3 linked regions of the Spartinivicinus poritis genome follow. The protein of the gene in region 1 interacts with the protein of each later gene in a pairwise test. Links are inferred from orthologs where the notes say so. Each region holds a gene or a part of one and is shown in the gene's direction. Other genes may lie near its edges. The genes, in order: ORQ98_RS07755, ORQ98_RS05545 and sfsA.

What was found.
Region 2: the proteins of ORQ98_RS07755 (region 1) and ORQ98_RS05545 interact in binary tests that used the Escherichia coli proteins (3 or more experiments, as listed by UniProt). The link is inferred for Spartinivicinus poritis from one-to-one orthologs.
Region 3: the proteins of ORQ98_RS07755 (region 1) and sfsA interact in binary tests that used the Escherichia coli proteins (3 or more experiments, as listed by UniProt). The link is inferred for Spartinivicinus poritis from one-to-one orthologs.

What each region holds. Positions count from the first base shown.
Region 1 is NZ_JAPMOU010000007.1:55,067-62,234, reverse strand. Bases 2,175-4,962 are described here. They hold ORQ98_RS07755 (glutamate-5-semialdehyde dehydrogenase), read left to right. Parts: upstream 2,175-2,834; coding sequence 2,835-4,091; downstream 4,092-4,962. Other genes in these bases: rlmH (23S rRNA (pseudouridine(1915)-N(3))-methyltransferase RlmH), read left to right, coding at 4,512-4,962; rsfS (ribosome silencing factor), read left to right, coding at 4,150-4,497; ORQ98_RS07760 (DUF2845 domain-containing protein), read left to right, coding at 2,175-2,640. Also shown: ORQ98_RS07765 (M28 family metallopeptidase), read left to right, coding at 299-1,888; more of ORQ98_RS07760, read left to right, coding at 2,047-2,174; more of rlmH, read left to right, coding at 4,963-4,979; mrdA (penicillin-binding protein 2), read left to right, coding at 5,005-6,879; rod shape-determining protein RodA, read left to right, coding at 6,876-7,168. UniProt on the Escherichia coli protein: Catalyzes the NADPH-dependent reduction of L-glutamate 5-phosphate into L-glutamate 5-semialdehyde and phosphate. The product spontaneously undergoes cyclization to form 1-pyrroline-5-carboxylate.
Region 2 is NZ_JAPMOU010000004.1:269,064-276,364, reverse strand. The notes cover bases 2,410-5,330. They hold ORQ98_RS05545 (LytR/AlgR family response regulator transcription factor), read left to right. Parts: upstream 2,410-3,458; coding sequence 3,459-4,202; downstream 4,203-5,330. Other genes in these bases: hemC (hydroxymethylbilane synthase), read left to right, coding at 4,495-5,330; ORQ98_RS05550 (sensor histidine kinase), read left to right, coding at 2,410-3,450. In the rest of the region: argH (argininosuccinate lyase), read right to left, coding at 1-566; ORQ98_RS05555 (hypothetical protein), read left to right, coding at 896-2,134; more of ORQ98_RS05550, read left to right, coding at 2,377-2,409; more of hemC, read left to right, coding at 5,331-5,430; ORQ98_RS05535 (uroporphyrinogen-III synthase), read left to right, coding at 5,436-6,158; ORQ98_RS05530 (uroporphyrinogen-III C-methyltransferase), read left to right, coding at 6,608-7,301. UniProt on the Escherichia coli protein: Member of the two-component regulatory system BtsS/BtsR, which is part of a nutrient-sensing regulatory network composed of BtsS/BtsR, the low-affinity pyruvate signaling system YpdA/YpdB and their respective target proteins, BtsT and YhjX.
Region 3 is NZ_JAPMOU010000017.1:94,415-101,679, forward strand. Bases 1,384-4,268 are described here. They hold sfsA (DNA/RNA nuclease SfsA), read left to right. Parts: upstream 1,384-2,380; coding sequence 2,381-3,157; downstream 3,158-4,268. Other genes in these bases: gluQRS (tRNA glutamyl-Q(34) synthetase GluQRS), read right to left, coding at 1,384-1,565; dksA (RNA polymerase-binding protein DksA), read right to left, coding at 1,642-2,085; ORQ98_RS14405 (Rieske (2Fe-2S) protein), read right to left, coding at 3,113-3,439; ORQ98_RS14410 (hypothetical protein), read right to left, coding at 3,582-3,734; ORQ98_RS14415 (TonB-dependent hemoglobin/transferrin/lactoferrin family receptor), read left to right, coding at 3,884-4,268. Also shown: ORQ98_RS14385 (flagellin N-terminal helical domain-containing protein), read left to right, coding at 1-663; more of gluQRS, read right to left, coding at 660-1,383; more of ORQ98_RS14415, read left to right, coding at 4,269-5,905; ORQ98_RS14420 (energy transducer TonB), read left to right, coding at 6,167-6,958; ORQ98_RS14425 (MotA/TolQ/ExbB proton channel family protein), read left to right, coding at 6,972-7,265. UniProt on the Escherichia coli protein: Binds to DNA non-specifically. Could be a regulatory factor involved in maltose metabolism.

The sequences.
Region 1 (7,168 bases):
GGCATTACTAAAGAAATGAATTAATAAAAATATATTTGTACTGCCGTTCGTTTTTTATACTTTTGTCGAAAATTTAATTTTTTAATCGTCAAATCTTTTTATAGGTGTTAAAAAGTAGTATATCGACAATTTGTTGGTTGTTGATACTGCTGGTTTTATTTGATATTTAAATTACAAAATTGAAAGGGATAGGCTGGTAAGTACTTATTTTAAATAAAATCAGTGTTGTCTAGTCATATAATTTTATGTACATGCATGAAATTAGGACATTAAAAAAATAATAAAATGGAGGGATTCCATGAAGAAAACACTGCTCCCTATTATGCTAAGCGTTATAGGAGCCTCTGGAAATGCGCTAGCTAACGATGGGCCTGTTCATGACTCTGATGAAGGCTGGTCTTGTGAATATCGTGCAAATAACACCCCTTGGCGTTTAATGCGTTGTGTAACAGCAAATGGTGTTGTGCAGCATTTAAATGTGTTGCAGGCAATTGCTGACGCTAATAATGGTACTCGGGTTTCTGGTTCAAATGGTTATACCCAGTCAGTGCAGTATATTGCTCATAAAATGTCCGCTGCCGGTTATAAGGTAGAGCTTAACCCTTTTTCTTTTCGGCAGTTTAAAAAACTAGGTCCTGCTACGTTGAAGCAAACCTCACCTAGAGGCGATGTTTATGAGGAAGATAAGGATTTCCGGGTTATGTCCCATAGTGATGGTGGGGATGAAACAGCGTTGGTTACTGCTGTGGATCTTGACTTAGGGCCAGATAACAAGTCAAGCAGTGGCTGTGAGGCTGATGATTTTGTTGGGTTTCCTCAAGGCCATGTTGCGTTAATTCAGCGGGGAAGTTGCTCTTTTCAACAAAAAGCTGAAAATGCAGCCAATGCAGGTGCTGTTGGTGCAATCATTTTTAACCAGGGTAATTCTGATGACCGAAAAGGTTTGATGAGTGGTACTTTATCATCTGACTATAGTGGAGGTATCCCGGTTTTTTTCGCTACCTACGACAAAGGTGTGAGCTGGGCTGACACTTCTGGATTAACGCTGAATATGTCAGTTAAAGTCGATCGTACTGAAACCACCACTTACAACGTGATTGCTGAGAGCCGTTTGGGCAATCCAAATAATGTTGTCATGGTTGGCGCTCATTTAGATTCTGTTGATGATGGGCCAGGTATTAATGACAATGGTTCTGGTAGTGCTGCAATTTTAGAAGTGGCATTAAAAATGAAGCGGGTGATGCCGAAGAATAAACTGCGGTTTGCCTGGTGGGGAGCTGAAGAGTTTGGTTTGATTGGTTCAACTAAGTATGTTGAGTCTTTATCTGATGCTGAAAAAGATAAAATTGCTCTCTACCTTAACTTCGATATGGTTGGCTCGCCCAACTATAAGCTGGGTGTATACGATGGAGATGGCTCTGAGTTTGGGCTGAAAGGTCCGAAAGGGTCAGATGCGATAGAAGCTTTATTTAACTTGTACTTCAATATGCAAGGTACTCAGAGTACTCCATCAGAAATCAGCTTCCGTTCTGACTATGCAGCGTTCTTTAATGCAGGCATTCCATTTGGTGGCTTGTTTACAGGAGCAGAAGGGGTAAAGACCGAAGCCCAAGCGAAACTGTATGGTGGTAAAGCCGGAGAGCCGTTTGACCCATGCTATCATGCGGCCTGTGATACCACTGATAACATCAGTAAAGCAGCCTTGGAAATTAATGCAGATGCTATTGGCTTATCGACCTTGTGGTATGCCTTCTCTACAGAATCTGTGAATGGAGGGGAAGCAACCTCAGAAGATCAGCCTGAACGAGCTCTTCGCCGGTCACTGACTGATGAAACTGCTAAGCCTAAACTTGAGCCAGAGCGTTTGGGACATATGTGGTTAAAGTAGCGTAACGCTTCTTTATCTATAAACACAAAAGCCAGGTTATTCCTGGCTTTTGTGTTTATAGCAAGTGGGTATAGAAATGGGTTGAAACAAAGTTGGTCGAATTTTGATCGTATAGTTATATGAGGGCTTACTAGAAATCAACACCCACAGGTAACTCAATGCTTCATTTTCCTCGTGCCATAGCAGTAACCATTTCTTTAGTAATTGGCTGGGCGTTATCTTTACCAAGTCATGCATTCCGTTGTAAAACCAAGCTAGTGGTTGAGGGGTATACAACAGGACAAGTGATTAATCGTTGTGGTAAGCCTGCTATTCGAGAGGAAATCGTGGTTGAGCATATTCGCCGCTATCATGATGGTTTTGAGGCCTCAAACTATATAACAAAAGAGTTTTGGGTGTATGGTGCCAGCTCTAGTCGCTTTATACGTATTTTGACATTTGAAGATGATGAGTTAGTAAAAATTGAAACAGGTGGCTATGGCGGTCATATAGCTAAACGAGTCAACTGTATAGAGCCAAAGGGGGCAATTGAGCAAGGTGATAACATAGCCTTGGTCGCTTATTTGTGTGGTGAGCCTACCAGGGCCAGGTTAGTCGGGCGCATTAAAGGTCGCTATTTTTATCGAGGTTATAACTTTGCCAATCAAATTATTGAAGAGTGGGACTATTTTCAAAAAGGCTCTAATCGTAAACGAGTTTATCGCTTTAGAGATGGTATTTTAGATTCTATTCGTGATGAGGATATTTACTGAGTAAGGCAAGTATTCTGTGATATCTCTAGTAGTGTGGTTGTGTTCACAACTGCTAGTCTTAATTTATAGATATTCATAAAAGAGGTGCTATAACGCCAATTGTTGAATTATCCTAACAAATCATGTGCAGAAGGCTGGAAGCTGGCTATAATCGAGCGCTTGAACTTAAACCATAACAACTTTAGGATAGCTGTATGGATGTGAAAGCGTATATGGCAGATGTAGGCCAGCGAGCTCGCCAAGCTTCAAAAGTAATAGCCAAAGCCCCCACACAGCAAAAAAATGCCGCATTAACTCATATTGCGGAAGCGTTAAGTGCTTCTCGCTCGTCATTACTTGCTGCAAATCAACAAGATCTTGCCCAAGGCCAGCAAAAAGGTTTGGATGCAGCGCTACTCGATCGCTTAGAGTTAACTCCCGCACGAATTGACGCAATGATTGATGGCTTAAATCAAGTAGCCAGCTTACCTGATCCCATTGGTGAAATCGCTGATCTTAAATATTTGCCCAGTGGTATCCAAGTGGGCAAAATGCGTGTTCCGCTAGGAGTGATTGGAATAATTTACGAGTCACGGCCTAATGTCACCATTGATGCTGCTAGCTTATGCCTAAAGTCTGGTAATGCCACCATTTTAAGAGGGGGCTCAGAAGCCTTTCACTCAAATCAGGCTATTGCCCAGTGTATTCAGCAAGGGCTTAAAAAAGCGGGGCTACCTTCAGATAGTGTGCAGGTAGTTGAAACAGTTGACCGTGCAGCCGTGGGTGAAATGATCACCATGCCTGACTATGTTGACGTGATAGTTCCTCGTGGTGGTAAAGGATTAATAGAGCGAATTAGTAATGATGCGTCTGTTCCAGTGATAAAGCATCTGGACGGCGTATGTCATGTTTATATAGATAGTGAAGCAGATCCTGAAAAAGCTATCTCAATAGCAATTAATGCGAAAACTCGCCGTTATGGTGTTTGTAATGCAATGGAAACATTGTTAATAAATGAACAGCAAGCAGCCGGTTTGTTGCCGAAACTAGCAGACATGTATCTTGCCACAGGGGTTGAGCTAAGAGGCTGTGATCGTACCTTGTCAATAGTAGCTGGTATGAACCCTGCTGGTGAAGAAGACTGGTATACCGAATACCTGGCGCCAATATTATCAGTGAAAATAGTGGCTGATATGGCGGAAGCCATTGAGCATATTAATCACTATGGCTCTCATCATACGGATGCCATCGTGACAGAAAATTATACAAAAGCGAGAGCTTTTTTAACTGAGGTGGATTCTAGCTCTGTCATGGTTAATGCCTCGACTGGTTTTGCAGATGGCTTTGAATATGGCCTTGGTGCTGAAATTGGTATTTCTACAGATAAGATTCATGCGAGAGGGCCTGTGGGTCTTGAAGGCTTAACCTCGCAAAAATATGTGGTACTGGGGGATGGGCACATTCGTCAGTAACACTTGCCAGCTTAGCTGGCGTTATGTTTGGTAAAGAAAGAGGACTAACAAAACCTATATGTATTCTGAACAACTTAAGCAGCTTGTTGTTGATACCCTTGAAGATATGAAAGGGAACGACATAACCTGCCTCGATGTGAAAGGTATGACCAGCGTTACCGATCATATGATTATTGTCAGTGGAACCTCCAACCGCCATATCAAATCTCTTGCTGATTCAATTATTGAAAAAGCCAAAGAAAATGGTGTTCGCCCATTAGGGGTTGAAGGGCAGGACTCTGCTGAGTGGGTGCTGGTCGACTTGGGTGATGTTGTAACTCATATTATGTTGCCTGCTACTCGTCAGTTCTATGACTTGGAGCGGCTATGGGAAACCTCTACTGCTAGCTTAGAGCATCAGCACTAGTAAGGTTTTCTGATATGCGAGTTCGCTTAATTGCTGTGGGCACTAAGATGCCCTCATGGGTTGTTGCTGGCTATAGTGAATATGCCAAGCGACTGCCTTCTGACTGTAAGCTAGAAAGCTGTGAGATTCCTTTAGCAAAACGTACCAAAGGCAGCGATTTAAAGCGGGCTCAAAAAAAAGAGGGGGAGCAGATGCTCGCGGCTATTGCTCCAAGTGACAGGGTGATAGCGTTAGACCTTACTGGAAAGCCCTGGTCTACGGAGCAACTTGCTGACCAGCTCTCGGGCTGGCGGCTTGATGGACGTAATGTTGCCCTATTAGTGGGAGGGCCAGAAGGACTAGCCCCAGAGTGTTTGGCTAGAGCTGAGCAAAAATGGTGTCTATCTCCGTTAACGCTTCCTCATCCACTGGTTCGAGTACTAGTTGCTGAACAGTTGTATCGTGCTTGGAGTATTCTCCAAAACCACCCTTATCACCGTTAAGCTAAAAAAGCATTAGTAATTAGCAATGAATGACCGGGATACTCTGAAGGATCATAGGCGAGAAGTTAAAATCTTTAAAAACCGGATTGTTCTTGCTGCATTTTGCCTGGTGCTATTAACTGGGCTATTACTATCAAGACTATTTGTTCTACAAGTTGTTCAATATGAAGAACTCTCAACTAAGTCGGATGAAAACCGAATTCACTTAAAGCCCATCCCGCCTACCCGAGGCTTGATCTACGACACTCATGGCATATTGCTCGCGGATAATAAACCAAGTTTTAACCTGTCTTTAATCAAGGAGCGCATCAAGGATCTGGATACTACGGTGCGTGACCTAGCCTCATTAATAAATATTTCAGAAGAAGAAGTCCAGGGTTTTTATAAGCGCTTGCGTAAGCGGCGAGCACCCTATGAGCCAGTACCATTGAAGCATGGTCTAACAGAAGAAGAAATAGCCATTATTTCTGTAAATGAGCAGCGCTTCACTGGTGTTGAAATCGAGGCTCAGTTGGTTCGCTTTTACCCACAAGCAGAACCTTTTGCCCATGCGGTTGGTTACGTAGGCAAAATTAACGAAAGAGAGTTGAAGCGGCTTGATCCTCAAAAATATAGTGGTATGCGCTCAATTGGAAAAATCGGTGTCGAGCGCTTTTATGAAGAGGATTTGCTTGGACAGGTGGGTTACCAGGAAGTTGAAACAAACGCCAGGGGGCGTGTATTACGCGTTTTAAACCAGCAGGATCCCCAACCAGGTGTCAACTTAACTCTGTATTTAGATAGCTATTTACAACAAGTTTCGTATGAAGCGCTGGCTGGTAAACGTGGTGCTATTGTAGCCATTGAGCCTAAAACTGGCGGGATACTCGCGATGGTCAGCCAGCCATCTTATGACCCTAATTTATTTGTTTCTGGTATCCCCTATAAAACCTATAGTGTTTTACGGGATCATCCAGATCGCCCCTTATACAATCGCGCGTCATTAGGAGAATACCCCCCGGCTTCTACAATAAAACCCATGCTGGCATTGGCCGCTTTAGATCTGGGAGTAAGAGAGCCTAGCTTTAAAATCTTTGATCCTGGTTACTATAAGCTGCCCAATAAGCCTCGTTTATATAGAAACTGGAAACGAGGAGGTCATGGCTGGGTGAATTTGGAGCGAGCGGTTTATGTCTCAAATGATACTTATTTTTATGACTTAGCTTTAAATATGGGAATTGATGATTTACATGATTATTTAACTAAGTTTGGTTTAGGTAAACGTACAGCAATGGATGTTGCTGAGCAGCGGCCTGGGTTGATTCCGTCTCGTGAGTGGAAAGAAGGTGTTAAAGGAGTGCCTTGGTTCCCAGGTGAAACGTTAATCAGTGGAATTGGTCAAGGCTATATGCTGTCAACGCCATTACAGTTGGCAACGGCAACAGCTGTGATAGCTAATAGAGGTAAGTGGATCCAACCTAAACTACTTAAGTCCGCTTCTGGAGAAATAAAACGAGAGTTACCTACTGCACCAGAATCAATAGAGGTGTCTAACCCCGCTTATTGGGACTTTGTTAATGAGTCTATGCGTAAAGTAGTTCATGACCCCCGTGGCACGGCTAATTATCGCATAGGTAAAGATCTGCAATACACTATGGCGGGAAAAACAGGAACAGCACAAGTAGTTGGAATTAAACAAAACGAGCGTTACGACGCAAAAAAACTGAAAAAAATCCACCATGACCATGGTTTATTCATAGCATTTGCACCGATTGAAAATCCACAGATAGCCATTGCAGTTATTGTTGAAAATGGAGGGGGGGGAAGTTCTGCCGCTGCTCCTGTTGCTCGTAAAGTACTAGATGCTTATTTGTTACCCAAGTTGGCAGAACAGCGATTAGCAGTGAGTAAGTCTGAATGAGTCCTGAATATGTAAGACAGCTGTCCTCTGTTACCCATGGGCAATTAAGCAAGCCTCCGGGGTTTTGGTTTAAGCTCCATCTTGATCCAATTTTGCTGGGTGCTCTGTTGTTGTTAACAGCAGGGGGCTTATTCATTTTATTTAGTGCCAGTGGTCAAAGCGAATCCATTATGACCAGGCAATCGATTTATCTTGCTATTGGTTTTGTGGTGATGGCTTTATTTGCCCAGGTGCCCCCCCGTATATTTTGTCGTTGGGCTCCTTGGGTATACCTTATAGGTTTGGCACT
Region 2 (7,301 bases), on another replicon or contig:
TCATAGTCTCGGCTAAGCATTTCAAACCAAGCCATTAGGTGATGGCCGAAGGTAACGGGTTGAGCGGTTTGCAAATGAGTAAAACCAGGCATGATAGTATCAGCTTCTTGCTCTGCCAGACTGGCTAGGTTTTGCTGTAGCCGATTGACCTCTTCACAAATGAGGTCAATTTCATCACGCAAATACAATCGTATATCAGTAGCGATTTGATCATTACGTGATCGGCCTGTGTGGAGCTTTTTACCAGTAATACCAATGCGGTCGGTCAGGCGTGCTTCAATATTCATATGAATATCTTCCAAGGCCACAGACCACTCAAGCTCACCTGCTTCAATGGCTGCTTGAATATCCTGCAAGCCTTGTTGAATATCAGATAATTCCTGATCAGTTAAAATGCCAACTTTATTTAACATGGCGGCATGGGCTAGGGAGCCGTTAATATCCTGTCGATAAAGTCGCTGGTCAAAATCAATTGAGGCAGTAAACTTGGCCACAAATTGATCTGTTGGCTCTGAGAAGCGTCCCCCCCATTGTTGGTTGGCTTGATTTATTGATTTATCCGACATTGGTTATCCCCGATTCCCGATTAAAGCTCGCTGGTGAAAATAGATTATACAACTATCAGTTAGTCATCATGCCATAGGTAGTTGTGTCAATATGTATCTAAAGGGCACCTCTAATAATTGTTTGCTGTCTCTGGTCTTCCGGTAAATTCGCAACCAAGGCGTTGGTTTGAAGGCATGTTGGTGGCCTGTCGAAAAGCAACTGCCTTAAAGTTACTCCAAGCTAAAAAGTTACGCCTTGTTGATAAGTAGCCACTTAATTGTCACGTGTACCATATTACTGCTGTCTTTTTATATTAACGATTAACTGTTAGGACAGTTAGGAGATATCCATGATTTATATGAGTACTAATGGGGTTCCTGATATTGGAACGCCTAAACTAAACCCAGTCGAGGAAGTGAAGTTATCAGAAGGGAGTGCGAGTGGCAGAACATTTAAGTTTGAGAAGGCTAGTGACTCAGCTAAAAGCCTCTATCAAAGCTGGATTAAGCAACCACTTCAGACAGTAGAACAGAAGCTTGCAAAAGCATTTAGCAATATTAAGCAAGTGCCTGAGACAATTGTAGCACTTTTTAATCGAACGCAATCCCCTGAAAGTAAAGCTTCGAGTATTAGCATAGGATCACCAATACTACAGGCTAAGAACGATAGCCCAGAGGTGCTAAAACAAAAGTTTGATCAAGAGATGGCCAAGCTAGATGTAGAGGTTGAGGCTTTGGACCAAGAGTTGAAGATTCAGACGCTTGAAAGTCAATATGAATCAGCTGTTATAGAAGATTCCTCTACCGGTAAAACAATCAACTTAGATCAGGCTACAGGGTTTTATGGTCGTTCGGTCTCTGATGACAAGTCAAAGGCTCTGCTAGATGCAACAAGCTATTTAAGCTCTACCGTGAAACAAAAACATAAACTGACGCTTTCGCCTGAACAGCAACAAGCTTTAGCGAATAAGTTTTTTGAAAGTCAGCTGTCTTTTTATGATATTAAAGGGCAAGTAAAAACGGCAGCAGATTTACAGTGGTTAAGGAAGCTCGCCGTTTCAAGCCCTATTCAATTATTAGGTAATGAACTGTCATACAAGCAATCTAATCTTGGTATTATAGCAACAACATTGAAGCATTTTATTGATAATACGGACAAGTTGTGGGCTGAGAAAAATAAAGAAAACCCAGAAGATCAATTTGATGCGGTTAAGCGCAATCAATTCATAGCTAGTGAGTTGGAGCAACAGGTCAGTCAACTACCACGAGCGATAATAAGCGCAGCATTCCAAAAGACAACGGGGCAAGACAGTACTCAGTGGCGTGGTGTTTTTGACTTTGCTACAGAGAAGTTGAGTCTATCTGATGAGTTAATGGAAACCCAAGCAGGTAAGGTACTTATCTCGTTGCCTACAAAGCTGACAACTACATTGGAAAAGCTAGCTGAAGTAACAGCACGGCAGCTAGACAAAGAGACGCCTATTGCCTTGTCTGAGTCTAAATATATTAGTGATATTAACTCTCTTACTAAGGCTGAGCTTTCTGCGCTTAAGGGTATTGGAATTAAAAAGAGCTACTTAGAAGCATAACGTTGGTTTTAAACTAATTATCCCTTCATCCTGCCCCTCTCTGAGGGTGTCGCGAATGAGTGGAGTGATAGTCCATTGCTCCATTCATTTTTGTTACTTTTAAGTCTGTTCCTCTCTCTTTAGCTATTGTTGGCGACTTAATTCACACAATTGACAAGAAAAAGTTCGTATTTCTCCGCTATCCTTGTGAGTATTTTTATACGTGTTAAAAATAATATATAAAACCATTGACGGATAGTGTCGTGAAACCATTCGAAGCTGGCGATTGGCTGGATCAAGAGTTTTTTTTACCCGATCTTTGTACTACTAGAGCAGTATTTATGCTGGTGGTATTGGCTGAGTTATTTGTACTGATTTTAGTCTTAGCGCTTCCTAGCTCTATGGGTTTTGATTGGAATCATCTGGCATTAACCTCATTCTTTGTTCAATGGGTAGTATTGGTAAGTGCTGGCTGCCTATGTCGGATCAGACCACTGATTTTAGGGGCTCAGCTTGGACATGCTCTAGCTGCCTGTTATAGCGTAGTTTTACTTGTCACTTTAGTCTTTTCACTGGCGGCTGAGTGGGTGATTTACCCTTTAGATTGGGATTCATTCTGGCTGCAGCTAGATACTTGGCATATTTCAAAAAATCTGCTGGTTGCGCTGATTATTACCAGCTTATTGCTTCGTTATTTTTATGTTCAACAACAGTTGCGCAAGCAGGAACAAGCTGAACTTCGATCTCGACTGCAAGCCCTACAGGCTAGAATTCACCCTCACTTTCTTTTCAATAGTATGAACAGTATTGCTAGCTTAATTCAGGTGTCACCAGAAAAAGCAGAGCAAGCGGTTGAAGATTTGGCGGCGTTATTTCGTGCTTGCTTGGATGAGGTTGCGGCCAAAGTCACTTTGGCTGACGAGTTAGAGATTTGTAAGCAATACTTACGTATAGAGAAGCATCGTTTAGGTGAACGACTTCAGGTGAACTGGAATCTGGAGGAGGTGCCAGATAGCTTGCCGATTCCTCCTCTCACTTTGCAACCACTGTTAGAGAATGCGGTATATCATGGCATTCAGCCGTTAGCTGAAGGAGGAACGATCAGCATTGAGGGGCAATATGATAACCAGCAGCTGACGATTAGTATTCATAACCCAGTTGATGCTGCTTATATTGCTGAGCCAAAAAGTGGCAACCAAATGGCGATCCAAAATATAGCTGCTCGACTTCAGGCGCTTTATGGAAAGCAAGCGTCATTATCCGTCCAACAAAAAGAGGCAGGCTTTGTAACCCAGTTAAGTTATCCATGTAGCACTAGTGATCAAGCAGACATTTAGAGGGTGTAATGAAAGTATTGATCGTGGATGATGAGCCACTTGCTCGAGATCGACTAAGACGTATGCTGGAGCAGGTTGAAGGCTATAGCCCACTGGAAGAGGAAGGGCGTAATGGTGTGGAAGCGGTGGAACTTGCCCAGTTGCTCAACCCTGATGTAGTGCTGATGGATATTCGTATGCCCAATATGAGTGGCTTGGAAGCCGCGCGACATTTATGTGAAATGGAATGCCCCCCTGCTGTTATTTTTTGTACGGCTTATGGCGAGTATGCCTTAGATGCATTTGAAGTTCAGGCGGTAGGCTATCTGCTAAAACCGGTCAAGCAAAGTGCACTTGAACAAGCCTTGAATAATGCGAAAAAAACTAATCGCTCTCAATTAAATGCGATTAACCAGTTTCGACCAGGTGAACAGTCAGAAAAGCGAAGTCATATCAGCGCTAAAACTTATAAAGGAGTGGAGCTAATCCCCCTCAACGAAGTGCACTATTTTATTGCTGATAATAAATACGTAACAGTAAAACATGCAAAAGGAGAAGTGCTTATTGATGAAACGCTAAAAGAGCTTGAAAGGGAGTTTGAAGGAGCTTTTGTTAGAATTCATCGTAATGCACTAGTGGCAAAAAATGCCATTGAAGGAATGACTCGAAACGATGAAGGTGGTTATGAAGTGCGCTTAAAAGGAGTTGCTGAGCCACTGCAAATTAGCCGACGACATGTAGCCGGGCTGCGTAAATTGCTGCAAACACTTTAGCCAATGAATCTGGCAATAGTATACTCTTTGCGAATGATTTTTAAGCTTTGTTACCATCACTAAGCGCCAAGGATGGTGTGAATGCAGTTTATGCAGGAGCAATAAATTGTCTTCACCCCAGTCATTTAGTTTACTAAACTCCTGGGGCTTCATCGCTCGGTGGCCTCGCCTAAAAACCCTTCGCTGTGAGTACATACCAGTATTTACATCTAGTGAATGGTATAGATGCTAAATTAGGTTTGCTCACTTATCATAAGCATTAGAATTTACTCGTTTGTAGCCGGATTTAGATGTGAAAACGTTACGCATAGCAACCCGTAAAAGTGCTTTAGCCTTATGGCAGGCTAATTTTGTCAAGCAGCAATTACTTTCCCATCATAGCAACTTAACAGTTGAGTTAGTGCCAATGACCAGTCGAGGCGATCAGCTTTTAGACTCACCTCTGGCTAAGATAGGTGGTAAAGGCTTGTTTGTAAAAGAGCTGGAAAATGCCTTGTTAGCCAATGAGGCTGATATTGCTGTGCACTCAATGAAAGATGTCCCTATGGAGTTTCCTGAAGGGCTGTCTTTACCTGTTATTTGTGAACGTGAAGACCCTCGCGATGCTTTTGTTTCCAATCAATATACAACGCTTGAAGAGCTGCCAGAAGGTGCTGTCGTCGGCACTTCCAGTCTGCGTCGCCAATCACAAATACTCAAGCTCCGACCAGACTTAACTATCCAGTTTTTACGTGGCAATGTTAATACCCGGCTCGCCAAACTCGATGATGGTCAATATGATGCTATTATTTTAGCGGCTGCGGGCCTGAAGCGTTTAGAGTTTGCTAGCCGAATCAGTAGCTTTATTAGCCCAGAACAAAGTCTGCCGGCAGGTGGGCAGGGGGCAGTTGGTATTGAGTGTCGTACAACTGATGATACTATCATCAAGCTAATCACGCCTTTACATCATTCGGAAACTGCCTTATGTGTCAGTGCTGAACGAGCAATGAATCGTCGGTTGGCTGGAGGTTGCCAAGTGCCAATTGCTTGCTTTGCACAATTGTCAGATCAACAACTGACAATGCGGGGTTTGGTAGCTGAGCCTGATGGCACACACTTTATAACCAGCCAGCAAAGTCAGCAAGTCTCAGGGGTGGATGATCTGCAAACAGCTGAAAAGCTTGGTGTAGACCTGGCAGAAGACCTGCTCAACCAAGGAGCGGGTGACATCCTCAGTAAACTTTATTAGTAAATATGTCGATATTAATTACCAGACCAGAGCCTGAAGCCTCTAAACTAGTAGCTAGTCTTCAGCAGCAAGGGCTACAGGCTTGGGCGTTACCTATGCTGGAGCGAGCTGATTTACCAGAAACGGCTGAAATCAGGCAGCTAATTCTGAATTTGGATTTGTTTCAGCAGGTGATTGTCATTAGCCCTTATAGTGCAAAACGTCTGGGGATGCTGATGGATCAATATTGGCCTCAGTGGCCAATTGAAATTCAGTGGTTTGCCATTGGCAGCAAAACTGCCATTACTTTAGCTGAGTGGGACATTGAAGCGAGTTGCTCAGCAGGTGTTGATAGTGAAGCATTATTGACAATCCCTCAGTTGCAGCAGGTGGCTGAAAATAAAATACTGATAGTGAAAGGTAAAGGTGGGCGAGACTTATTAAAGCAAGTGTTGCAACAGCGCGGAGCCCAGGTAACGGAGCTGCCGCTTTATCAGCGTGTGCCAGCACAATATAACAAAACTGATGTACAACACCTGCTTGCTAGCCATCAGACTGATACCATTGTAGCGACCAGTGGTGAAATTGTTACCCGCCTGGCAAGCTTGTTAGACCAGCAGTGGCGAAATGAGATAAAGCTAATTGTACCAAGTGCCAGAGTTGCTGATTTATCTGCAGAGTTGGGTTTTAGCCAAGTGATTAATGCTAATGGCGCCAGTGAAGAAGCGATGATAAAAGTGCTGGTTTAGTTCATTTTGGTCTTGATTGAGCTTTTTAATCACAACAGCGATCTTTAGGCAAACGTCAATAGGCCCTAGTATGATTATAAAGTAGCCATAATTATTAGAGATACCCTACAGAGTGGTATGGCTAATCTTCATCGCCTGCACTAATTTAGGTTACAAGAGTCTTACATAGGCGATATTTTTAAATTGTGATTAAGGAGCACCCGAGAATTAACTTTTTCAAGTTATTTCTCGGGTGCTCCCAACAAGCGTTTAAGTTTCTTATATTGTTACATGAGACATTGTTACCAGAAGCATAGTTTAAGAGACATAGTTATAAGAGACTTTGCTACAAGAGAAATTGTTACAAAAAATAGAGATCCTGAACCTGGGGGCTTCATAAAATCAATTGCTTTATGGAACATCCAGGTTAATTTACATTTACAAGTTGAAAGCATTTGGTATCTAGATAAATGACAAACAACACAAATGGAAATAAACCTACTGACGCAAAATCGTCAGACAATGCCAAAGAGCAGCTATCCAAGCAAAAAAAGCAGTCAAAACAATCTCAGACAAAGGAAAGCAATTCAGCCGTAACTGAAGAGCAGTCACCAGCTGAGTTAAGTAAAGGCGACAGTACTACTAATAAAAATCAGGCAACCACCAAAACAGAGCCTGAGACGAAAGCTGCCCGGGAACCTCTGACACCACTAACTTCTTCTACATCAGCTCAAGGAGTGGAGCAAGCGTCAACGAATTCAACTGCTCAGTCTACGGGTAGTAAAACCCTGGAGCCAAATACTCAATCACCTGCAGCAGTGGTCAAGCGGGGGTGGAGTGGTCCAATAGCCCTGGTGATAAGTCTGGCTGCATTGGTTGGTGTCGGAGGGATTGCTTATCTCGATTACGATGTTCGTTACTTTTTGGATAAAAAACAGTCGTTTAACCCAGTTGAAGTGAGCCAGGCCGAAGCTGCTAAGGTTGAGTCAAAACTTGCAGAATCAGTGAGTGCAGCAAGACAACAAATGAGCAGCGAGGTTGATGAAGTATCGACTCAATTGACCCAGCAACGACAACAACTACGCAATACAGAGCAAAAGTTAAAGCAAGATGTATTGGGTGTAGCCGAAAATATCAGTAATTTGCGGCGTCAATTTAATCAAA
Region 3 (7,265 bases), on another replicon or contig:
AGAAAAGTGGTTAGCTCAGTTAATCAGCATACAGGCTCTACTGGGGTAGTGGCTGAGTTTGTGGTAGACCCCCATTTTACAGCTGGTAGTATTGGCCCTTCATTTCGGCTTGAAGCGGCTGATGGTCGCAATATTGTGTTTGAAAACCAAACCGCCAACATTGCAGAGGCTGGCTTTTCCACAGTAGAGCCTCCCATCCCTAGCGTGATTAACAATAATAACCCCCACCTAAGCGCTATTGAGCTAGTGTCTGCAGGTAGAATCACCTTAAGCTCAACTACCGCATCTGGGGGGATAGCCAATGCTGGCTTTAGCGTAGGCGAGTTTGGTGACTTGGCTGATAGTATCCCTCTCAAGTTTGCCAGCATTAGTACTGTAGCTGGCGCCAACCTAGTACTTACCGCAGTGGATAACAGCTTGCAGCGGGTGGCTTTTCAGCAGGCTCAAGTGGGTGCTTTACAGAACCGCTTTGTTGCAAATGTGGACAACTTACTAAATCAGCGAGATAGCCTGACTTCAGCAGTGTCACGAATCAGAGATGCAGACTTTGCATTGGAAACGGCCAATCTGGCTAAAACCCAATTGTTACAACAAGCCTCTATTTCAGTATTAGCCCAGGCAAACCTAAGGTCTCAGCAGGCATTAAAGCTATTAGAGTTTTAGCCTTGGTTGATTTTTTCCTGTAATACCGCTTCAGGTATTCCCATCATTTTTGGCACTTTTGGTAGTTGCCAGTGCTGAACTCCCCACTCAATAATTTCATTTACTGAGCTACTGGCTAAAGCTTTGGGTGGGCTGTGCCCTAGAGCAGTCAAAGCGCGTAGCAGTTGTGGAGCAGGCGTATCTAGTGGTAGTGGGTTAGCAAAAGTCTGTTTACTGAGCTTGCTACCGTCTTCCTTATTAATCACTGGATGATGGGCATAGAAAGGGGTTTGATAATCTAAATACTGCTGTAGCAGGCACTGCTTGGGGGTGGATGTCAGTAGGTCAGAACCTCTAACAATATGAGTAATTCCCTGCTCTTGGTCATCGACGGTTACGGCGAGTTGATAAGCAAATAAGCCATCCTTACGAAACACCACAAAGTCACCATCATCAACACCAAACTGACATTGCTGAACCCCTTGAATTAGGTCGTCAAAAATCACTTTATGGTTGGCTGTTTTGATTTTGATGGAGTGATCATCATCTGGCGCTAAGGTTTTATCATGACAGTAACCAGGGTAAACCGGTTGGCCTGTTAGCTGCCTGCGTGAACAGGTGCAAAAAAAACTAAAGCCTTCAGCCTGTAGGTTTGCCAAGGCTGCGCGATATAGCTCGCTCCGCTGTGATTGGTAAATCACCGGGCCATCCCAATAAAGGCCATATGTCTCAAGGGCTTTTAAAATTAAATCAGCGGCACCAGGTTGTTCACGGGGAGGGTCAATATCTTCAATACGAACCAGCCATTGGCCTTGGTTAGCTTTGGCGTCAAGATAGCTGGCAACGGCGCCAACTAGCGAGCCAAAGTGCAATGGGCCAGTGGGGGATGGGGCAAAACGTCCTATATATTGCGGGGCAGTCATTCACTTGGTAGCAGAGCATTTATGCCATGGTAAAAGGAAGCCATGGCATATGATGTATTTATTAGCGGTATTACTCTTAGATACCTGTCTGACGCTCTTTAATTTCAGCCAGGGTTTTGCAGTCGATACATAGCGTTGCTGTTGGCCTTGCTTCTAGTCGGCGAATACCAATCTCTACACCGCAGGCATCACAAAAGCCGTAATCGTCGCTTTCGATTCGCTCTAAGGTCTTTTCAATTTTTTTGATTAGTTTACGTTCACGGTCACGCGTTCTTAGCTCAAGGCTGAACTCTTCTTCTTGGCTGGCGCGGTCGGCAGGATCAGGAAAGTTAGCTGCTTCGTCTTTCATATGGGAGACGGTGCGGTCAACCTCTTCCATCAGTTCTGTTTTCCAGGTTTGCAAGATGCCTGCAAAGTGGGCAAGCTGCTTCTCATTCATATATTCCTCACCATCTTGCGCCTGGTAAGGAGTGAAGCTTTTTAACAGGTTGCCGGTATCTGTCTTATTTTGTGCTGACATATTTTTACAGCCTCACATTCAAGAAATTTTCCCATCGATCAGCAGCTGGCTATGTCACTTTGGTTCATCTGCCCGCTCTAACCGGATCAATTCCTTTTAGGAGCGGTGAAACTACCAGATAGCTTAAAAGGAAGCTACTGATTTATTTGAGGAAGCTGTGCTTCCCAAATTATCAAAGTGATAAAAAGCTGCTCCTTTATTACCAAGTGTTGTGAACTGCTGCCAACTTAACTAGTATGGTCGATTTATCGTTAGACTGCACACATTTGATTGAATTCAATCTAGGGATATCAGCTTGAAGTTCACTCCAGCTTGCCAACAAGGCGTCCTCATAAAACGCTATAAGCGCTTTTTGGCCGATATTGAGCTAGCGGATGGTTCGCAAATTACCATTCACTGTCCCAATACGGGCTCAATGAAAAACTGTTGCCAACCAGGTAGCAAAGTTTGGTTTTCTACCTCTAACCAAGCGAAGAGAAAATATCCTCACACCTGGGAAATAGTAGAGACCCCAATTACTCATCAGGATGGCAAAGTTGACCATTACTTGGCAGGCATTAACACTGGCCGAGCGAATCATCTGGTCAGGGAAGCTATAGATAAGGGCGTGATAACCGAATTACAAGGCTATAGCGAAATTAATAAAGAAGTTCGCTATGGGAAAGAGAACAGCCGCATAGACTTTTTGTTAAAAGGTGAGGGTTTAGTGGACTGTTATGTAGAGGTTAAAAATGTCACGTTAGCCATTGGTGATGGCTGGGGTATCTTTCCTGATGCAGTGACCACCCGTGGTGCGAAGCATATTCGTGAGTTAATGGAAATGGTGGAAGCTGGCCATCGTGCGGTGCTGCTGTTTTGTGTGCAGCACCATGGCATTGAAAAAGTGGCTCCAGCCGATGCTATTGATTCCACATACAGTGATCTGTTGAGAGAGGCAATCAAAGTGGGTGTTGAAGTGATTGCTTATCAGGCTGACTTATCAGCAGAGCAAATTGAACTGGTTAAGCCATTACCTGTTTATGATTGCTTACGTCGTAACTTGGATGTAGATCTGTCCATCTTGATGGACTGAAAACGGGCACGGTAGCAGGCAATCACCTTGGCAGGGGCCTGCAATGCACTCGCCAGATTCGATTAAAAACAAAGCGCCATGAGTAGCACATTGAATCAAGCTGCCTTCCATATCTAAAAACTGGTCTGGCATCCATTCCAGGCTAATGCCTAGGTGAGGGCAGCTGTTGTGGTATAGGTAAATCTCCCCCTGCTTTTTAACTGCAAATACATTGTACTCGCCACTTTTAAAGCCTCGGCTTTCCCCTTCTTTTATTTCATCTATATGACACAGTTTAATCACACCAATTTCCAATAGTTCCTGCGGTCTGCTTCTTCCTACTTTAAAACTTCTTGCTTAAACCTCAAAGGGCGGAAGTTAGGCAATTAATCTATTGACTTGTAAATAATAATTATTATCATTTGCGTTTGTATTCATTGTGCTACTACTCACTTAGCTTATTCACTGGAGTATCTGCTTCAGTGAGTTTTTTCTTTTCAATGAGGTTGTCACAAAAAGCATTTTTAGCTCCCTCTCCCTCTGGGAGAGGGCTGGGGTGAGGGTGTAATTGCTTTAAAGCCACCGCTACGCGGAACAACCAGCACTCTTTATTTCAATTAAAGTTGCTGTCGCTAGTCTTGCAGTGGCAGACTAGCCCCCTCATCCTAACCTTCTCCCCCACAGGTGAGAAGGGACTTGCTTTGAAGTGCTTTTGCGACAGCCTCCAATATCTGGGGGGATATTCCAATGCCAGAGCAGCCATATTGGCAGCTCACTGCTTTAGCCAGTGCACTAGCTGTTAGCGTTTCTAGTTGGGCCAGTCAAAAAGTCACATTTGATGAGGTAGTGGTAACCGCCACACGCACAGAAACAACTGCCCAGAAAGAGCCTAAATCAGTAGATCAGGTCGATAGCGAGTCTATTTCACTACAGCAGCCGGATAGTATTGCCGATACAGTAAAGCACTTGTCGAATGTACAGGTATCAGCTGGGCCAAGGAAAACATCACAGCGAGTTAACATTCGTGGTTTAGATGAGCGTAGAATTGTTCAAGTGATTGATGGTGCGCGGCAAAATTTCAGTGATGGTGCTCACCGTGGGTTATTTTATATTAATCCAGAATTACTCAAGTCTGTTGAGGTGGTTAAAGGTACAGCAGGTTCTTTGTGGGGGAGTGGCGCAATAGGTGGTGCTATTGGCCTGACAACCATTGATGCTGATGACATTCTTGATCCTGATGAAAATTTTGCAGTTAAAGTAAAGCAAGCTTATCAGTCAGCGGATCATGATAATCGTAACAATACAACATTAGCAGGCCGTTTAGGTAATACCGATTATTTACTAAGCACCTTTTATACAGATAGTAATGAGCTAAGGCTGGGTAGTGGTAAAGATTTAGAAAATTCTGCTACACGGCACAAGGGTGGGCTAGCTAAATGGCGCTGGCATTTAGCTGAAGATGAAATGCTTAAGTTTTCTTACCATATGAAGCATATTGATGAGAATGTGCCGTCCAATCCCTCTACCAATATTTCAGCGCGGTCTAACCCATTAATTAACCGTAAAATTGAGCAAAATAATTGGGTGGTTGGCTATCAATTAAAGCCAGAAAATAATAACTGGGTAAATGTAAATGCCGGTGTTTATCACAACTACACCAAGCTTAATGAGTTTAGAAAAACTAATGGGCCAAGGCATGACTCTATTCGTTATAGTACCACTGGTCTTTCATTAGTTAATACCTCGGAGCTCAGCTGGGTTGATTGGACTTATGGTTTGGACTATTACCAGGATCGGGTTGAAGGCAAACGTAATGGTGCAGACCGGCAAGAGTTTACCGATGGACGGAGCACGGTATGGGGTGTATTCACTAAGCTGGCGATTCCACTAGGTGAGTACTGGACGATACAGCCAGGTTTTCGTTTTGATCAGTTTGATAACAGGCCAGACGATAATTCAGTAGGTAAAGATCAAACCGAAAATGAGCTTTCTAAGTCGCTGGCAATTAGCTATAACCCTGTTGACTGGTTAACCTTGCATGCATTGTATGGTGAAGCCTTTAGGGCACCTAGTCTGCAAGAGTTGTATGTATCTGGCACCCATTTTAGCTTTGATCTTCCACCTCCAGCACCCCCAATAACTGTTACAAACCGTTTTGTTCCTAATCCAAACTTAAAGCCTGAGAAGGCAGAAAATAAAGAGCTTAGTACCCGCTTTAAATTTAATGATTTGCTCAGCCAGGGCGATATTTTAAGTATGCGCCTGACTTATTTTAAAAATGATGTAGATAACTATATTGAGCAGAAAGTTGAAAGACGTACGACTACTTATGTCAATGTTCGCGATGCGGAACTAAAAGGTTACGAGTTTGACTCCCAGTATAAGACAGGTGATTTTGGGGTTAATTTTTCATATGGTCGTACTCGCGGTAAAGACAAAGACAGTGGTCAATATTTACAGAATATTCCTGCCGATAAAACGGTGGTTGGGTTAGATCGTTACTTTATGCAAGGTGATGTTACGGCAGGGGTAAGGGTGACTCATGCCAAGAATCAAGGCCGAGTGCCTGTAGGTAACCCTCAGTCTAATTATGATGGCTATACGGTGACAGATGTCTATGTCAGTTGGGAGCCTAGTCAGAAAAAAATGGAAGGGCTAAGGGTAGACTTTGGTATAGATAATGTTACTGATCGCCATTATCGAACAGCATTCTCACAACTGGATGAATCAGGGATTAATGCCAAAGTAGCGGTGAGTTATAAGTTCTAATGGTATCTCTACGTTGAGCTTTAAGGGGATGGATGAGCGATACAAAACCTTATGAGGCAGGGATGCCGATTAGAGCATCCAGGGATGGACTTGCTGCGAGTTTTGTATCGCTTATCTAGCCCGTATTTTGGAAACTACTCTGTCAGCAACTCATTAATGTATTACTTAAATAACGTGAACCCACATGAGGGTCCACTATTGATTTGCGCTTTCTTGTAGTTAATAATCATTATCATTAAGTTGATTTTGATAAAGTTGGTTATGAACCGGTTGTTGCTGCTTTTCATCAGTGTGTCTGTTCTATTGCATGGTTGGCTTTGGTTGTTCCTTCAGCAACAACCACAAGTGACGCCAAAGGCAATGGCTGCGTTAAGTTCACCTCTTAAACTTCAGCATGTCACTTTTAAACAACGGGTAGTGGAGCCTGCTCAAGCAAAGCCTGTTGAGGAAAAACAGCTAGAACCTCCCAAACAACCAGAACCTAAGCAAGAAGTTGCTAAAGTTGAGCCAAAACCTTCCCCTAAGCCTGTTACCAAAAAAACACCAGCTAAGAAAATAGTTAAGAAAAAGCCCGTTAAGCCAAAGCCTAAAATAGCTAAAGTTGTCAAACCAAAGCCAGTCAAAAAGCCACCGGCTAAAAAGGTAGTAAAAGCGAAGCCTAAACCTAAACCCGTGGTTGCGAAAAAAACTGAGAAACCAATTAAAAAACCACAAAAACAAACTCAAGTGGCAAGTACTACACCTGTGGTATCAAAAAAATCGCTGGGTTCTAGTCATAAGAATGCTCAAGCAAAGCCTCGTTGCTCTCAGACTGAACTTAATTACCCTTCTAGAGCAAAACGTCGCAATCAGCAAGGAGAGGTATTAGTAAAAGTGGAGTTAAATGAAAGGGGTGGCAAGGAAAGTATTTCAATTCAGAAAAGCTCTGGTTATCCGGTGTTAGATAGGGAAGCACTCAAAATGGTAAAGAGAACACAATGCTCTCCCATGTTGCTAGCAGGTAAGCCAGTTGAGTCTACAGTCATCCAGTCAGTAGTTTTTAAACTCAATTAATAATGGCTAATTTATGAATATTGATTATTTACAACAATCCCTAAATGCCATGGGCTGGATGTTATATCCACTGGCCTTTTGTTCACTGTTGATGATCGCTTTGATTTTAGAGCGGTTTTGTTATTTTTTACTGCTACCACTCATTTCAGACAGCAAATTATCTGTATTGCTTAACCGTTGGAAAAATAATGTGGATGAACAGCCTGCCTGGCTGCAAAAAAAGCAGCGTGGTATAGCAGTGGGTATTAAGCTGTTGAGCGAATACCAGGGTAAAAATATTGTTAGAGAACAGCAGCTATCTTGCTGG